DNA from 2 places in the Lutispora sp. QWL-02 genome. Region 2 is predicted to be linked to the other one. Evidence: riboswitches for the same ligand, from Rfam matches in the RefSeq annotation. Region 2 holds a riboswitch; the other holds the start of a gene.

Region 1 (7,141 bases), 2.0 Mb from region 2:
TGAAAGAATAGGTATCAGTCAGGCGAATCTCTCCATTCTTAAAACCGGTAAGGCTAAAGCAATTCGTTTCTCCACATTGGAGGCGATCTGCAAGGCGCTTAATTGCCAGCCCGGTGACATTCTGGAGTTCAAAGACCAAGACTAAAAAATGATGAGGTGGGATATATGAAAGGGAATTTTTCAAGCGATAAGGTCGTATTATCTGATGATGCGGCACAGCCGTTGAAGGGAGATGAAGCGCTGCGGGGTTATAAATCTGCGGAGCCTTTTATACCTGATAATAGGGATGTTATTTTTGCATTCTTAGCTTTTGTTTTGGGATTTTTCTTTGCCCGATGGGTATTGTTTTCATGGCAGGGTTGGGGGGTTACGGCCTTTACCATTGGCTATTGCCTTGCTGTTACCATGTATCTTATGAAAAAAGGGGTAAGCCTTTCTCGTTCAGGATTCTTTTGGCTTGCAGCGATCACATTGACCGGGATGAGCTATTCCCTTTACCCAAACAATGGGCTAGAGCCCTGGCGCAGCTTGTTTTTGTTTTGCGCAGCTATTTACTATGTCCTCCATGCTTCAGGACGGCTAATATTATGCAATACCGGCAACTGGCTTTTATTGGACGGCATCAACGGCCTATTTGTTATTCCGTTTAAAAATTTTGCTTGCCAGTACAAAAGCCTTTCTTCGCCCAAATATATAAAAGGAAGACTGGGAAGGCAGATTTTATCCATTATGCTCGGTCTGCTGCTTGCATTATTAGTTGCAGGTATGGTCCTGCCATTGCTTATGAGAGCAGACAGTGGAGGTTTCTCTAAAATAGCAAATACAATCTATGAATATTACCGATGGATGAAGAATCAATTTATGGATTTTATATTTAACGGTTTTCTTGCAATACCGATAGCAGCTTATCTATTCGGGCTTGTGTCGGGGTGCGCACACAACAGAGGCTGCAATACATTTAAAAGAGTGGGGATTCAATATGCTATTGAATCCGCAAAGGTACTCTCATTGGCTACTGTTTACACTGCCCTTGGTTTAATATGCGGTCTGTATCTGGTATTCATAGGCAGCCAGCTGCCTTACTTTTTCTCTGCTTTCGCAGGACAGAGGCCAGAGGGATGGCAGATTTATTCGGAGTATGCGCGCAGCGGATTTTTTGAACTGTGTCAAATTGCAGCTATCAATCTATCCATACTGGTATTGGCCAATATTTTTTGCAAAAAACCTCAGCAAAGAGGCTGCGCATTAAAAATATTTAATTGCTTGCTCTCTTTGCTGACTATGATACTCATAGCCACCGCATTCAGCAAAATGGCGCTGTATATAGGGGCATACGGGCTTTCTATACGCCGGTTGCTGCCATGCTTGTTTATGGGCTTCCTTTCTTTTATATTTGCCGGTGTAATTGCATTGCAAAAATGGCAGTTTTCAATTGTACGGCTTTCACTTTTTATAGGTACTCTGATGCTTTGCTCGCTTTGTCTTCTTAACCCCGACGGTTTTGTTGCCCGATACAATGCCGATCGTTTTCTTTCGGGAACACTCGAAAGCTTTGATGTAGAAATATTATATCTATCAGGCCCATCAGGGATTGATCCTGCATTAAAAATTTATGCACAGACAGGAGATGATAAGCTAAGGGCCGAGCTTAGGGCCTATATATATCATCAACGCCGGGAGAGCGAAAAGCTATTGGGAAAATCACGGGACAGTTTGCAGGACTTGCATGTACGGCAAAAGGTTAGAGAGTTTGCAAAGCTTATTGAATGATGATATGGATTTGTCCATGGGAAGACATCAGGTGAAATAAGAAACAGCTTTCTATGACAACTTTTTCCATAGAAAGCTGTTTTTGCAGACTTTTACAGATGCTGTTGATACTTTGCTGCAGCTTTACTCAGCAGCTTCTGCAATTGCTTTAGTTTCATGAACTGTGCCCTTTGGATGTTGAGGCGGCGCATAAATAGAGTACAGCTTAAGCGGCTTATTGCCTGTATTGATAACATTGTGCCATTTACCGGCAGGTATGATGATGGCAAAGTCATCATAGACTCTTCTTTGAAAATCCAACCTATCTTTTCTATCACCCATCTTAACAATTCCTTGACCTTCTTCGATACGTAAAAATTGATCAACATTAGGATGAATCTCTAAGCCTATTTCTTCACCAACTTTGATGCTCATCAAGGTAAGCTGCAAATGATTTCCTGTCCATAGGGCGGTACGGAATGTATTGTTTTGTTCGGTGGCATCTGAAATATTAACCACAAAAGGGCTTGCTCCATAGTCCTTTAACTCAATAAGATTACTGTGCTCTTCTTCATCACAAAAGGGAGTATGCTGATCAGAAAACTGTGCCCAGAAATTTGGATTATACATTGGAGCATTAGCTAAGTAAGGACACTGGTGCATTTGATAATAGTTATGCTTTGGTATTTCATTATAATAAGGGCATTGGTGCTTTTTATTCACAACTATCAATCCTCCCACAGGCTTATAATATTATCATATGTTTTATGTTGTGAAGATGTGTTTGATTCTCAGAAATGAAAATACTAACTGTAAAAGAAGCCTCTCAAAAATAAATTGTATAATAAAAACATTTATGATTGACAAATTAACCCTCTTTAACATAGACTGTAATTACAGATAAGTAAATATTTGCAAATAGAGCAGGCGATACGCTTTTTAGAAGCGTGTGGGGCTGGGCTGGCAGAAAAGCCGGCAGCAGGAGTGAATACCTGTGGGACTATAATTCAAAGAAATTATGGTGCCACGGGTATTTTTTCTACCAGTTATTATTGCTTATCGTTATTCTTAAGGCTTAGGTAATTAATATTGAACGAAACTTCATTCAGTGATAAAGATAATCAGTTGAAGGGGTAGATGATCATGTCAGCAGATATTTATAAAAAAGTTAGACAGGTGCTTTGGATTATTCTTTTTGCAAATCTGGGTGTTGCGGTACTGAAGATAATGATAGGCTCAATTATAAATAGTTCCAGTATGACCGCAGATGGATTTCACTCATTGACAGATGGTTCTTCTAATGTTGTAGGCCTGATAGGAATACGATTGGCATCCAAGCCGATTGATAAGGATCATCCATACGGGCACAAAAAGTTTGAAACACTTACAGGCCTCTTTATAGCGGGAATGCTTTTCTTTATTGGCATGAAAATAATTCTAAGTGCAATAAGCAGGTTTGTGAACCCGGTAATACCAAGCATTACGATGGAAAGTCTGATCGTACTTCTTATAACGCTTTGCATCAATATTTTTGTATGTTTATATGAATACAAGAGCGGTAAAAAGCTTGGGAGTCAGATTCTGATATCCGACTCCATGCATACAAGAAGTGATATATATGTCTCAATAGGTGTATTAGCAACGCTTATATGCATCAAAATGGGGCTGCCGTCAATCATTGACCCTATTGCATCTCTCATTGTAGCCGGCTTTATAATTTTTGCAGCTTATGAGATATTTAGGGACAATAGTGATGTGCTGGTCGATAAAGCCGCTGTTGATACAGAAAAAATCAAAAATATTGCCCTTGGCTTTGAACAGGTTAAGGATACCTATAATATACGCAGCCGGGGAAGTGATAATGACTTGCATATCGACATGCACATTATGACCGATCCAAATATGAGCGTTGAAGAATCCCATAAATTGATCCATAATATTGAAGAAAAATTACGTGAAGCCATCAGTGAGAATGTGCATGTTCTGGCTCATCTTGAACCTTTTAATGGAGAAAATAAAGCTTGAGTTTAAAGGAGGGTAAATTATGTGCGATACACTCGTTGCTTTATCAAATGTGACAAAAGACAATTCGGTGATATTTGCTAAGAACAGTGATAGGGAGCCCAATGAACCTCAGATCATGCTTAGGATACCCGGCAGGTTGAATGAAAAGGGTAAGAAAGCAAAATGCACATATGTGGAAGTCGAGCAGAGAGAGCTTACCCATGAGGTGATATTGATAAAGCCCCATTGGATGTGGGGCGCTGAAATGGGTGTTAACGACAAAGGTCTGGTTATAGGCAATGAGGCGGTATTTACAAAAGAGAAGCTGGAACCGGAGTCTTTATTAGGTATGGATATGCTGAGGCTGGCATTGGAATCATGTGAAAGAGCTATCGATGCCGTATACTATATAATTCACCTATTGGAGCATTACGGACAGGGCGGTAAAGCCGGGTATACGGAGAACCTTCGTTATCATAATTCTTTTATCATAGCAGACCGCGAAGATGCATATGTATTGGAAACAGCAGCAAAGAATTGGGCTGTCAAACGCATAAGCGATATACATACCATCTCAAATTCTCTTTCTTTAAGAAATGATTTTGACGAATGCAGCAGCGGGTTGATAGAAAATGCCATAAGAAAAGGATGGTGCAGATCAAAAGTGGACTTTAGTTTCAAGCTTTGCTATGAAGATAAGTTATATTCATTTGCAGCAAAAGGGGATTACAGACAAAGCTATACCGAGAGCAGCTTAAGAAATAATGCTGGAAAGATAGATGTGAATTGCATGATGAGGGTTTTGAGAAGCCATTGTGATAATGATAAAGTGAAAAACTTTAAAGCCGGGAGCATGAAGAGCGTATGCATGCATGGCGGTGGAATTGTTTCCAGCCAAACTACCGGAAGCATGGTAGTCCGGCTAAAAGACGGTGACATTACATTATGGACAACAGGAACATCACTGCCATGCATTTCACTTTATAAACCATACTGGTTTACAAAAAGCAGAGAAATGTTTTTTTCAGAAGAAGAGCAGCATAAAGCTGTAGGCAACTGGGTAAAAATTGAAAAGCTTCATAGGTCCATATTGAGCGGTGAAGTGACAGAGTTTGCATCCTTGATCAATGAAAGGGATAAGATAGAATCAGAGTTTTTTAAAATGGCAGCTCAGGTCAGGACGGAGGAAGATAAAATGGAGGCTATGAGCTATGTCCAAAAAGCAGAAGAGAAGTTTTATAGAGAGCTGATAGATAATTTATCTGTAACCAGCAAAAAAAGCAAAAGGTTCAATAGCAATCTATATTACGGCTGGTATTGGAAAAGGCAGAATAATACACTTGGCAGCTAATCAATGCAGGCAAGGATAAGAAAGCATGAGGTAAAGTATCGTTCAACAGTACATGCGGACTTGCTTAAAAGTGTAATCTTGGGGAAAATAGCTTGTTATTTCATAATACAAGCTATTTTTGCCCTATATAGGCTGCTTATATATCATACTGCAGCTATAGAGCTTTAGAAGGCATGCGCTTATCAATTTCATCAGCATCAATATCCCTTTTCACTGGCTTTCAGCCTGATCAGGCCTACCAGGCCCCAGGCCAGCACAGCGTAAACTGCCATACCAATCAAAGCAGCAGGTTCAAGCACAGATTTTGCGGCAAGCCCACTGGTGGTAGAAGAATAAAATATCCCGGAGAATGGTGAGGTGAATATACCTGCTATGGAATATATGAATGATACAAAGCCATTCCGTGGGTTGGCTCCAAGAAGCTTGAAGATAAAGCGGAAAGCGAGCAAAACTTCGATGACACTGAGGATATAATATATTGCATGCCGGGTCTTTAAAAACCATAAAGGCATATCGGAGATTTCATGCTCCTTATTGTTATTGCTCATATTATTCATAATATTAATTGATCACTCCCTAATTTGATCTATTATGCTGGTTGCAATAAGAACCTGCATAATCAATTCAATCATATTTATTTTAGTATTTTCATTTGAAAGAAGAATATGTACCGCCGTATACAAGCAACAGTAAACTCTGCTTCAATTTTATAAGACTGCTGATGCTATATTGAGCTTCATATGGTATAATTGGTAAATGATTATGCAAAAGAGCGATAAGGCAAAGCAGATAAAGGCATGGATCCATGGGAGAAAAATAAAACATTTAAAAAGATTACGAGGTGCGGATATGAAGGCTTTATTTACTTATAATTATGGTGAAAAAAAAATGAAGGCGATTGCCGAGCTAGGGTATGAAATAATATATGCTGATGAAAAAGAAATTATATATAGAGATGAGATTGCCGATATAGATGCATTAGTATGCTATAATCCATTTGCCAAGTTGGATATTTCAAATCTTAAGCAATTAAAATGGATTCAGCTTTCCAGTATAGGGATAGACCAATTGCCCAAGCATAAGGTTATAGAAAAGGGGATAATTGTCACAAATAACAAATCAGGCTACTCAATTCCAATCGGAGAATGGATTGTTTTAAAGATTCTTGAATTGCTTAAGAACAGCAGGAGCTTTTACAGCAAACAAAGTGAAAAAAAGTGGAAAATTGATGCTACAATTTTGGAGCTCTATAATAAGACTGTTTGCTTCGTAGGTACAGGGAGTATAGCCGATGAAGCAGCAAAAAGACTTCGGGGCTTTGAAGTAAAAATAATCGGAATAAATACATTGGGTAAAAAAACCCAGAATTTTGATGCCTGCTACCCTATAAAGGAGCTTGAATATGCTTTATCGCAGGCTGATATAGTAGTGCTTTCGGTGCCATATACCAAAGAAACACACCACTTAATCGATGATAAGAGCATTGGATTTATAAGAAAAGGTGCCTGCTTAATAAACATTGCCAGAGGAAGCATCATAAAAGAGACAGCGCTTATAGAAGCGTTGGAGAAGGGTAAAATTCGAGGTGCGGCATTGGATGTGCTTGAGGAAGAGCCTTTGCCAGAAGACAGCCCGCTTTGGGATATGAATAACGTGATCATAACTCCTCACAATTCCTGGGTTTCAGAGATGAGAAATGAAAGAAGATATAATATCATTTATGAAAATATGAAAAGGTTTATATCCGGAGAAAGACTTATGAATATAGTAGATATTGAAAAGGGTTACTAATAAACCAGATCTTGCTTTACCTGTTAGCCGTGAATATCGGATAACGTTTTGGAGTAAGGGGTCAAAGAACTGTAGATTGACATAAATATTTTCGCATCAGCTTGGCATGTCATTGTCATATTTTAGCATATGTTGTAGAATGTTAGTAATGATTCCTATAAAAACTTAAGGAGGGTTTGCCATGTTTGGATGGAAAGATGCATATAGCGTAAATGTGAATGAAATCGATGAGCAGCACAAAGAACT
Region 2 (7,141 bases):
GCTTGAGGGATAAATATGAGGCCCACCACAAAGTCAAGATAACAGATGAATCGATAAAGGCAGCAGTCGATCTTTCCGACAGATATATAACCGACAGATTCCTTCCCGATAAGGCCATAGATCTTATAGACGAAGCTGCTTCAAGGATCAGGATAAAAACCTTTACGGCTCCGCCGGATGTAAAGAAGCTGGAGGAGGAGCTGTTGTCTCTGGATAAGGAAAAAGCCGAAGCGATCAATTCTCAGAACTTTGAGAAAGCAGCAGAGATAAGGGATAAAGAGCAGGACACTAAAAAGAATCTCGAGGCTATAAAAAAACAGTGGAATGACAAGGCAAATCAAAATGAGCCTGTTATAGGCGAAGAGGAAATCGCACACATTGTGTCCTTATGGACGGGTATACCTGTTACAAAGCTTGCAGAAGAAGAATCCAAGAGACTTTTAAACTTGGAGAATATCCTCCACGAAAGGGTCATAGGCCAGGAGGAAGCTGTTTCGGCAGTATCCAAGGCTATAAAAAGAGCGAGGGTAGGCTTAAAGGACCCGAAGAGGCCTGTAGGGTCCTTCATATTCCTCGGACCTACAGGCGTAGGCAAGACGGAATTATCCAGAGCTCTGGCCGATGTGCTGTTTGGTGACGAAAACGCCATGATCAGGATAGATATGTCTGAGTATATGGAGAAGCATACTGTGTCAAGGCTCATAGGTTCACCTCCGGGATATGTGGGCTACGAGGAAGGCGGGCAGCTTACCGAAAAGGTGAGGAGAAAGCCGTACTCGGTAGTTTTGCTGGATGAGATAGAAAAAGCTCATCCGGATGTATTCAATGTGCTCCTTCAGATACTGGAGGATGGAAGATTGACGGACGGAAAGGGCAGGACGGTGGATTTCAAGAATACGGTGATAATAATGACCTCCAATGTGGGCGCAAGCACTATCAGAAGGCAAAAGGTCATGGGCTTTACTTCGGCCGTGGGAGAAAAAGAAGAAGCCTATGAAAGAATGAAAGACAATGTGATGGAAGAACTGAAAAAAACCTTCAGGCCTGAATTCTTGAACAGAATAGATGATGTAATAGTATTCCATCAACTGGAAGAGGACCATCTGAAGAAAATTGTGGACTTGATGCTGAAATCCTTGGTCAAGAGAATTGGTGAACTCAATATAGAGATAGAAGTGACGGATGCAGCCAAAGCTCTACTGGTCAAAAAAGGTTATGACCCGATTTATGGAGCAAGGCCTCTCAGAAGAGCAATTCAAAAGATGATGGAGGATAAGCTGTCCGAAGAAATGCTGGCAGGCAATGTGAAAGCCGGGAGCAAGGTCCTTATAGACTCCGACGGCGAAAAGCTGATATTTAAGTAGGAAACGGAGAACACAGATTTACGCGGAATCTTGCACGGATTAGCACGGAATGGCTGGCAAATAGGAGGCGCATCCTGTGATTATGAACGAAGTGAAGAATATTTTCAAGAAAGAGGGCAGCCCTATGTGTCTGCCCTTTAGTTTGACATTTATAGGTGCAGAGCATAGAGATAACAGGATATCAGCTATGTCAAACTCTGTTATTTTTTTATTAGAGTTTATCAAGTTTGTATGATATATCCTTCTTTCTCTATAAACTTTTCTTTGGCAACAAGTCTCTGTTGTCCCCCACAGTTCATTTGTTAAATCCAATTTGCAAGTTAAACCTGTTCAGAATTTAACTAAATAAACATTTTTGCAAGGTTAAAAAACATATTTATTAACCTTGTATTTTCCATTGCCTTTTTTAAATGATAATACTTGCAATAATAATTAATTTCTATCTATGAAAGTGAGGTGAAGGGTATGGAAGATAGACCTGCTGGCAGAGACGTCTGCCATGCCTTCTGATGCCTGAATAACTATATCGGGAGGGTAGCATTAAAATTTTTTAGAGTGGGACTGCTAGAGCTGTAGTATTGACTACAGGCAAGAAGACCTATTTTGGTCAATTAAGTGGTAAAATGACTGGCGAGAGATCTATGACCAGCTTTGACAAGGGTATAAACCAATATACTTGGCTTATGATAAAGTTTATATTCATAATGGCTCCTCTTGTGTTTCTAATTAACGGTTTGACTAAAGGAAACTGGTTTGAATCATTCTTATTCGGCATTGCCGTTGCAGTAGGATTAACCCCTGAGATGCTTCCTATTCAGGTTTTAACTAATAATCTGCTGTATGATATATCACAAACTACCATTCCTACAGATTCGGTAGACGAAGAATGGATTGCAAGGCCAAGGAAATGGGCAGTTGATGAAATTAAGAGATTTATTTTGTATATTGGACCGATTAGTTCTATATTTGACTACGCAACTTATTTCCTGATGCTATATGTATTTAAAGCCTGGAACAATCCTGCATTATTCCAGACAGGATGGTTTGTTGAGTCTTTGTTTACACAGACATTGATTATCCATGTAATAAGGACAAACAGGATTCCGTTTATTCAAAGCAGAGCAAGCAGGCCGCTTATGGTAACCTCAATCTTAATAGTATGTTTTGGAGCTTTTTTAGCTAACTCAACTTTTGGTAGTGCTTTTGGGTTTGTAGAACTTCCCTCAATGTACTGGGTTTTTCTGATTCTAATCCTGTTTTTCTATGTTGCCTTAACTCAAGTAATCAAGATGTGGTACATCAAAAAGTATGGGGTACAATAGCAAAGCAGGAATAAATAACAATATCCAATTAATATATAGTAATAGTCATAAAACTATTGAAAAGCATCATAGTTATATGGTAAAATTAAATAAATCTCTTTGCACTGCATATAAATCTACAGTACAAACTGAGCAGGCGATGAACCTATAAAAAGGTCATGGGGCTGGGCCGTAGACAAACGGCAACAGATGGATTACTCAAACATCTGTGGGACAGTAATATGTTCCATGGATGTTTTTTTTATACACATTAAGGAACATTAGCTGTAAAAGTCTACACAAAGCTGACTTTATGAAGTGCCATAGAGCTATCTTAATAATGCCGGAAGGCATAAATGGAGGTAACCTTTATGACAGAACACAAATCAAACATGCAGGGCTTGACTAGTGTTGAAGCCCGTAAACGTCAGGAACAGTACGGGAAAAACGAACTGATTTCTGAGAAAAAGGAAAACTTTTTCCTCAAAGTATTTCACATCATTTGCGAACCCATGTTTTTACTGCTGATTGTGGCTGCAGTCATCTACTTTATACTTGGTGAACCTCGTGACGGTGCAATAATGCTAATTTTCGTTGTCGGTGTCATCAGCATTGATGTTATACAAGAATGGAAAACCGACAAAACGCTAAAAGCATTAAAAGACTTATCCGCACCTCATATTAAAGTTATTCGTGATGAAAAAGAAATTTTTATTGCTAGCGCTGATTTAGTTCCTGGCGATCTCATGCTGATTTCTGAGGGTGTAAAAATCCCTGCTGACGGTGAGATATTAAAGGCGAGTGATCTGTGCGTTGATGAGTCCTCACTGACGGGTGAAGCTGAAGGTGTTTGGAAAACCACCATTGATAATGCAGAACCTTCCACTGATTACTGGCGCAAAGATTATTGCTATGCCGGAACATTAGTAACACAAGGAAGTGCATATGTGTTGGTAGATAAAATCGGTACTTCTACTGAATACGGGAAGATTGGTGCAAATGTGGCTTCTGCACCTGAATCTCCTACACCTCTGCAAAAACAGACCGGAAGCCTGGTCAAGCTGTGCGCTGGTATCGCTGCTGTTTTATTTGCAGCTGTAGGATTTGTTACTTGGCTTAATATTCCTGACCATACGAATAGTGATCGGTTGATTGAGAGCATTCTCTCCGGTATTACACTTGCCATGGCAATGATACCAGAAGAATTTCCTGTAATATTGACTGTATTCCTTTCTATGGGAGCATGGAGGCTTGCCAAACAAAAGTCTCTAGTGCGCCGCTTGCCATCTGTTGAGACCTTGGGTGCCGTTTCGGTACTCTGTGTAGATAAAACGGGAACTATTACGATGAACCAAATGACGGTTCGTGATACCTGGGCAATTGATAGCGACAATATGAAACTATGCGAAACTATGGGGCTTGCATGCGAAACGGATGCATATGATCCTATGGAAAAAGCAATGCTTGTCCATTGTGATAAATTAGGTATTGCCGAAGAACATCTTTTTAGCGGTTCATTGATTACAGAATATGCTTTCACTAATGAATTGAAAATGATGGGGCATGTATGGAAGCATGATGATGAAATCATCATTGCAGCAAAAGGTTCTCCTGAAAGAATTCTGACTATCTGTAAAATGAACGATACCCAACGTAAAGAAGTTGAAGCAAAAGTTATTGAAATGTCAAAACAAGGTCTAAGAGTGATTGCAGTTGGAATGATGAAGCCCGTAAATGAAGATGATATTCCTGCTGGAATTACTGATTGTACGCTCACTCTTTGTGGCTTGATCGGGCTTGCTGATCCCCCAAGGGAATCTGTCAAAGAAGACATCAGGCAGTGTACAAAAGCTGGTGTACGTGTTGTTATGATCACAGGCGACAATGGTATTACCGCAAGCAGCATTGCAAAGCAGATTGGCATGCCAAATAGTGATAATATTATCACAGGTGATGAGCTTAACAGTATGACGGATGAAGAATTGCGGGAGCATGTCAAAAAAGTGAGTATTTTTTCCCGCGTGGTACCGGAACATAAAATGCGTATAGTTAAAGCATTCAAAGATAATGGGGAAATCGTTGCTATGACAGGCGACGGTGTAAATGATGCGCCGGCTTTGAAATATGCAGATATCGGTATTGCTATGGGCAAGAGAGGCTCGGAGGTATCACGTGAAGCTGCCGACTTGATTTTGATGGATGACAACTTTTCTACCATAGTTAAAACCATTCGGGACGGACGGCGCATTTATGACAATATAAGAAAAGCGGTAGGTTATGTGTTCACTATTCATATTCCAATTGCTTTTTCTTCTCTGTTGGCACCGTTAATGGGGATTAGCCCTGCAAACTTGTTTTTGCTTCCTCTCCATGTAGTATTGCTGGAATTGGTTATTGATCCTACTTGTTCAATAGTGTTAGAGCGTCAGCCCGCGGAAACTGATATCATGGATAGAAAACCTCGGAACCCGGAAGAAAAACTTTTGACGGCAAGAATTTTGTTTAAGAGTGTGCTGCAGGGCATTGTGATTTTTGCATCGTCCTTCGGAGCTTATTATTCAATACTCTCGCAAAACCCTGATAATGCTGTTCTTGCTCGTACTGCAGGCCTTGCAATTATTATTCTCGCCAATTTGTTCCTGGTACAGGTCAACAGCTCTGACAGAAACTTTGTGTTTCAGTCTATAAAGCATCTTGCAAAAGACAAGGTAATGTGGGCAGTCAATGTCGGAACAATAGCAGGAATTCTGGTGATACTGTATACTCCGATGTGTGGAATCTTAAAGCTTGCACCCCTTACCGACAGACAATTTTTCACAGTTTTTGGCATTGCGGCTGCATCTGTATTGTGGTATGAGTTTGTGAAACTTGGCAAAAAGCTGATATTTAAATAGGAAACGGAGAACACGGATTTACGCGGAATCTTGCACGGATTAACAGGTAGTGAAGAATATATTCAAGAGAAAGGGGAACAGCTATGTGTCTGCCCCTTTTCTTGAATATCATGAATAATTCGAGTTTTTTGCATTGTAATTAGAATCCCATTTCTTCAAGAAGCAATACGGCTGCTTCGATTATCTCGGGGCATACTTCCCCGCAGCGCAAACCGCCGGCGAATCCACAGGCAAGTTTCATAGAAAGCTGCTCATCCATTCCAAACTGTTTACAAAAGGCGCCCACAACGGCTTGCGAACAATTAAAGCCACTGCTGAACAGTTCAAGTGCTTTTTCTACTCTTTTACTCATAAATACAGCCCCTTATTTACAATATATAAATACTGTCAGGTAAATAGTTTAAAAGCTAAAAGTTTATTGATATGCAAAGCTGATTATCGTTTATCGACTACTATGACTTCAACTCCTAAATCCTCAATTTTAGATAATTCATCTTCGACTGCATCCCAATCGGTTATCAAAACGTCAAATTCAGCAGCATCAACATCTTTTAAGAATGAGTTATGTCCGATTTTTTGATTAGGAAATAGGGCAATGTTTTTTCTCGAATTTTCAGCAACTGCTCTTTGAAAAGCGGAAGTCTCGGCTGTACCGTTAGAGATGCCAAAGCTTGCAGAAAATCCGGCTCCTGTTAGAAAACTGATATCAAATCTCATATTTCTCACAAATTCTTGTGCAAAGGAATCTACAATCCTTCCATTTGATCTCATTTTGCCCCCGGCAACATAAACTTGCACATTATTATAGCTTCTCAGAATGGAAGCATTGTCAATAGAGTTTGTCACAATAGTATATTCTATATTAGTCGGAAGATATTTCACCATTAAGTATCCAACTCTTGCAGATGTGAGATATACGGCATCATTTGGTTTTATAAATTCAACGGCTCTTTTAGCAATTGCATCTAAGTTTGCATCGATGGTCTCCATCTGGGCTGCATTCCAGGTTCTGGGGTAATGCAGGCCGACTTGCATTATTGGTATTGCCCCGCCATGAGTTCTTTTGAGCAAGCTCTTTTCTTCAAGTATCCTTAAATCTCTTCTTGCTGAGTCCACTGAAACGCCAAACTTCTCTTGAATTTCGCCTATCGATATTCTCCCGTTTTCGCTGATGATTTTTAATATTTCTTGATGTCTTTCCTCAATAAACATATCAATCACTTCCTATATAATAATTTATTAACAGACATGGTTAATGCATATTCATGATTATTCACAATATATCATGATTGTTACTGAATATCAATACAAATAATTAAAAACAGTGAATAATCGTGGATAAAGTGGTATTAGAAAGCAATACGGCTTAAACTATAAGCTTGATTCTTAGTGAGGCATGATATATAATCCCCTCTTTGACAGTTGAACAAAATAGAAATCCTGCAAAGCCTTGATACAAGGAATCTTGCAGGATTTAATATTGATGTAAAAAGTGCGTACTTTTTTTACTTTTTCGTATCTTTAAAAATTTTTTTCATCATATTTGTAGTAACAATCTGGTAGTCTGTTCGAAAATTAAAAG

What was found. A riboswitch is a leader RNA that binds a small molecule or an ion and turns the genes downstream of it on or off. The one in region 2 is predicted to bind nickel and cobalt.
Region 1: linked by a shared signal. The riboswitch ahead of AC4HCY_RS15245 (cation diffusion facilitator family transporter) and the one ahead of AC4HCY_RS05460 (cation-translocating P-type ATPase) in region 2 are both predicted to bind nickel and cobalt.

The regions. Positions count from the first base shown of each region.
Region 1 is NZ_CM177762.1:3,212,298-3,219,438, reverse strand. Features, by position in the region: gene AC4HCY_RS15260 (helix-turn-helix domain-containing protein) at 1-145, shown strand, start outside; gene AC4HCY_RS15255 (DUF4153 domain-containing protein) at 166-1,770, shown strand; gene AC4HCY_RS15250 (cupin domain-containing protein) at 1,894-2,412, opposite strand; NiCo riboswitch at 2,659-2,754, shown strand; gene AC4HCY_RS15245 (cation diffusion facilitator family transporter) at 2,893-3,774, shown strand; gene AC4HCY_RS15240 (peptidase C69 family protein) at 3,794-5,104, shown strand; gene AC4HCY_RS15235 (YggT family protein) at 5,302-5,652, opposite strand; gene AC4HCY_RS15230 (phosphoglycerate dehydrogenase) at 5,954-6,895, shown strand; gene AC4HCY_RS15225 (bacteriohemerythrin) at 7,077-7,141, shown strand, end outside.
Region 2 is NZ_CM177762.1:1,233,116-1,240,256, forward strand. Features, by position in the region: gene AC4HCY_RS05445 (ATP-dependent Clp protease ATP-binding subunit) at 1-1,364, shown strand, start outside; gene AC4HCY_RS05450 (hypothetical protein) at 1,441-1,599, shown strand; gene AC4HCY_RS05455 (cation transporting ATPase C-terminal domain-containing protein) at 1,943-2,686, shown strand; NiCo riboswitch at 2,805-2,905, shown strand; gene AC4HCY_RS05460 (cation-translocating P-type ATPase) at 3,037-5,559, shown strand; gene AC4HCY_RS05465 (C-GCAxxG-C-C family protein) at 5,699-5,911, opposite strand; gene AC4HCY_RS05470 (DeoR/GlpR family DNA-binding transcription regulator) at 5,995-6,771, opposite strand; gene AC4HCY_RS05475 (IS1634 family transposase) at 7,065-7,141, opposite strand, start outside.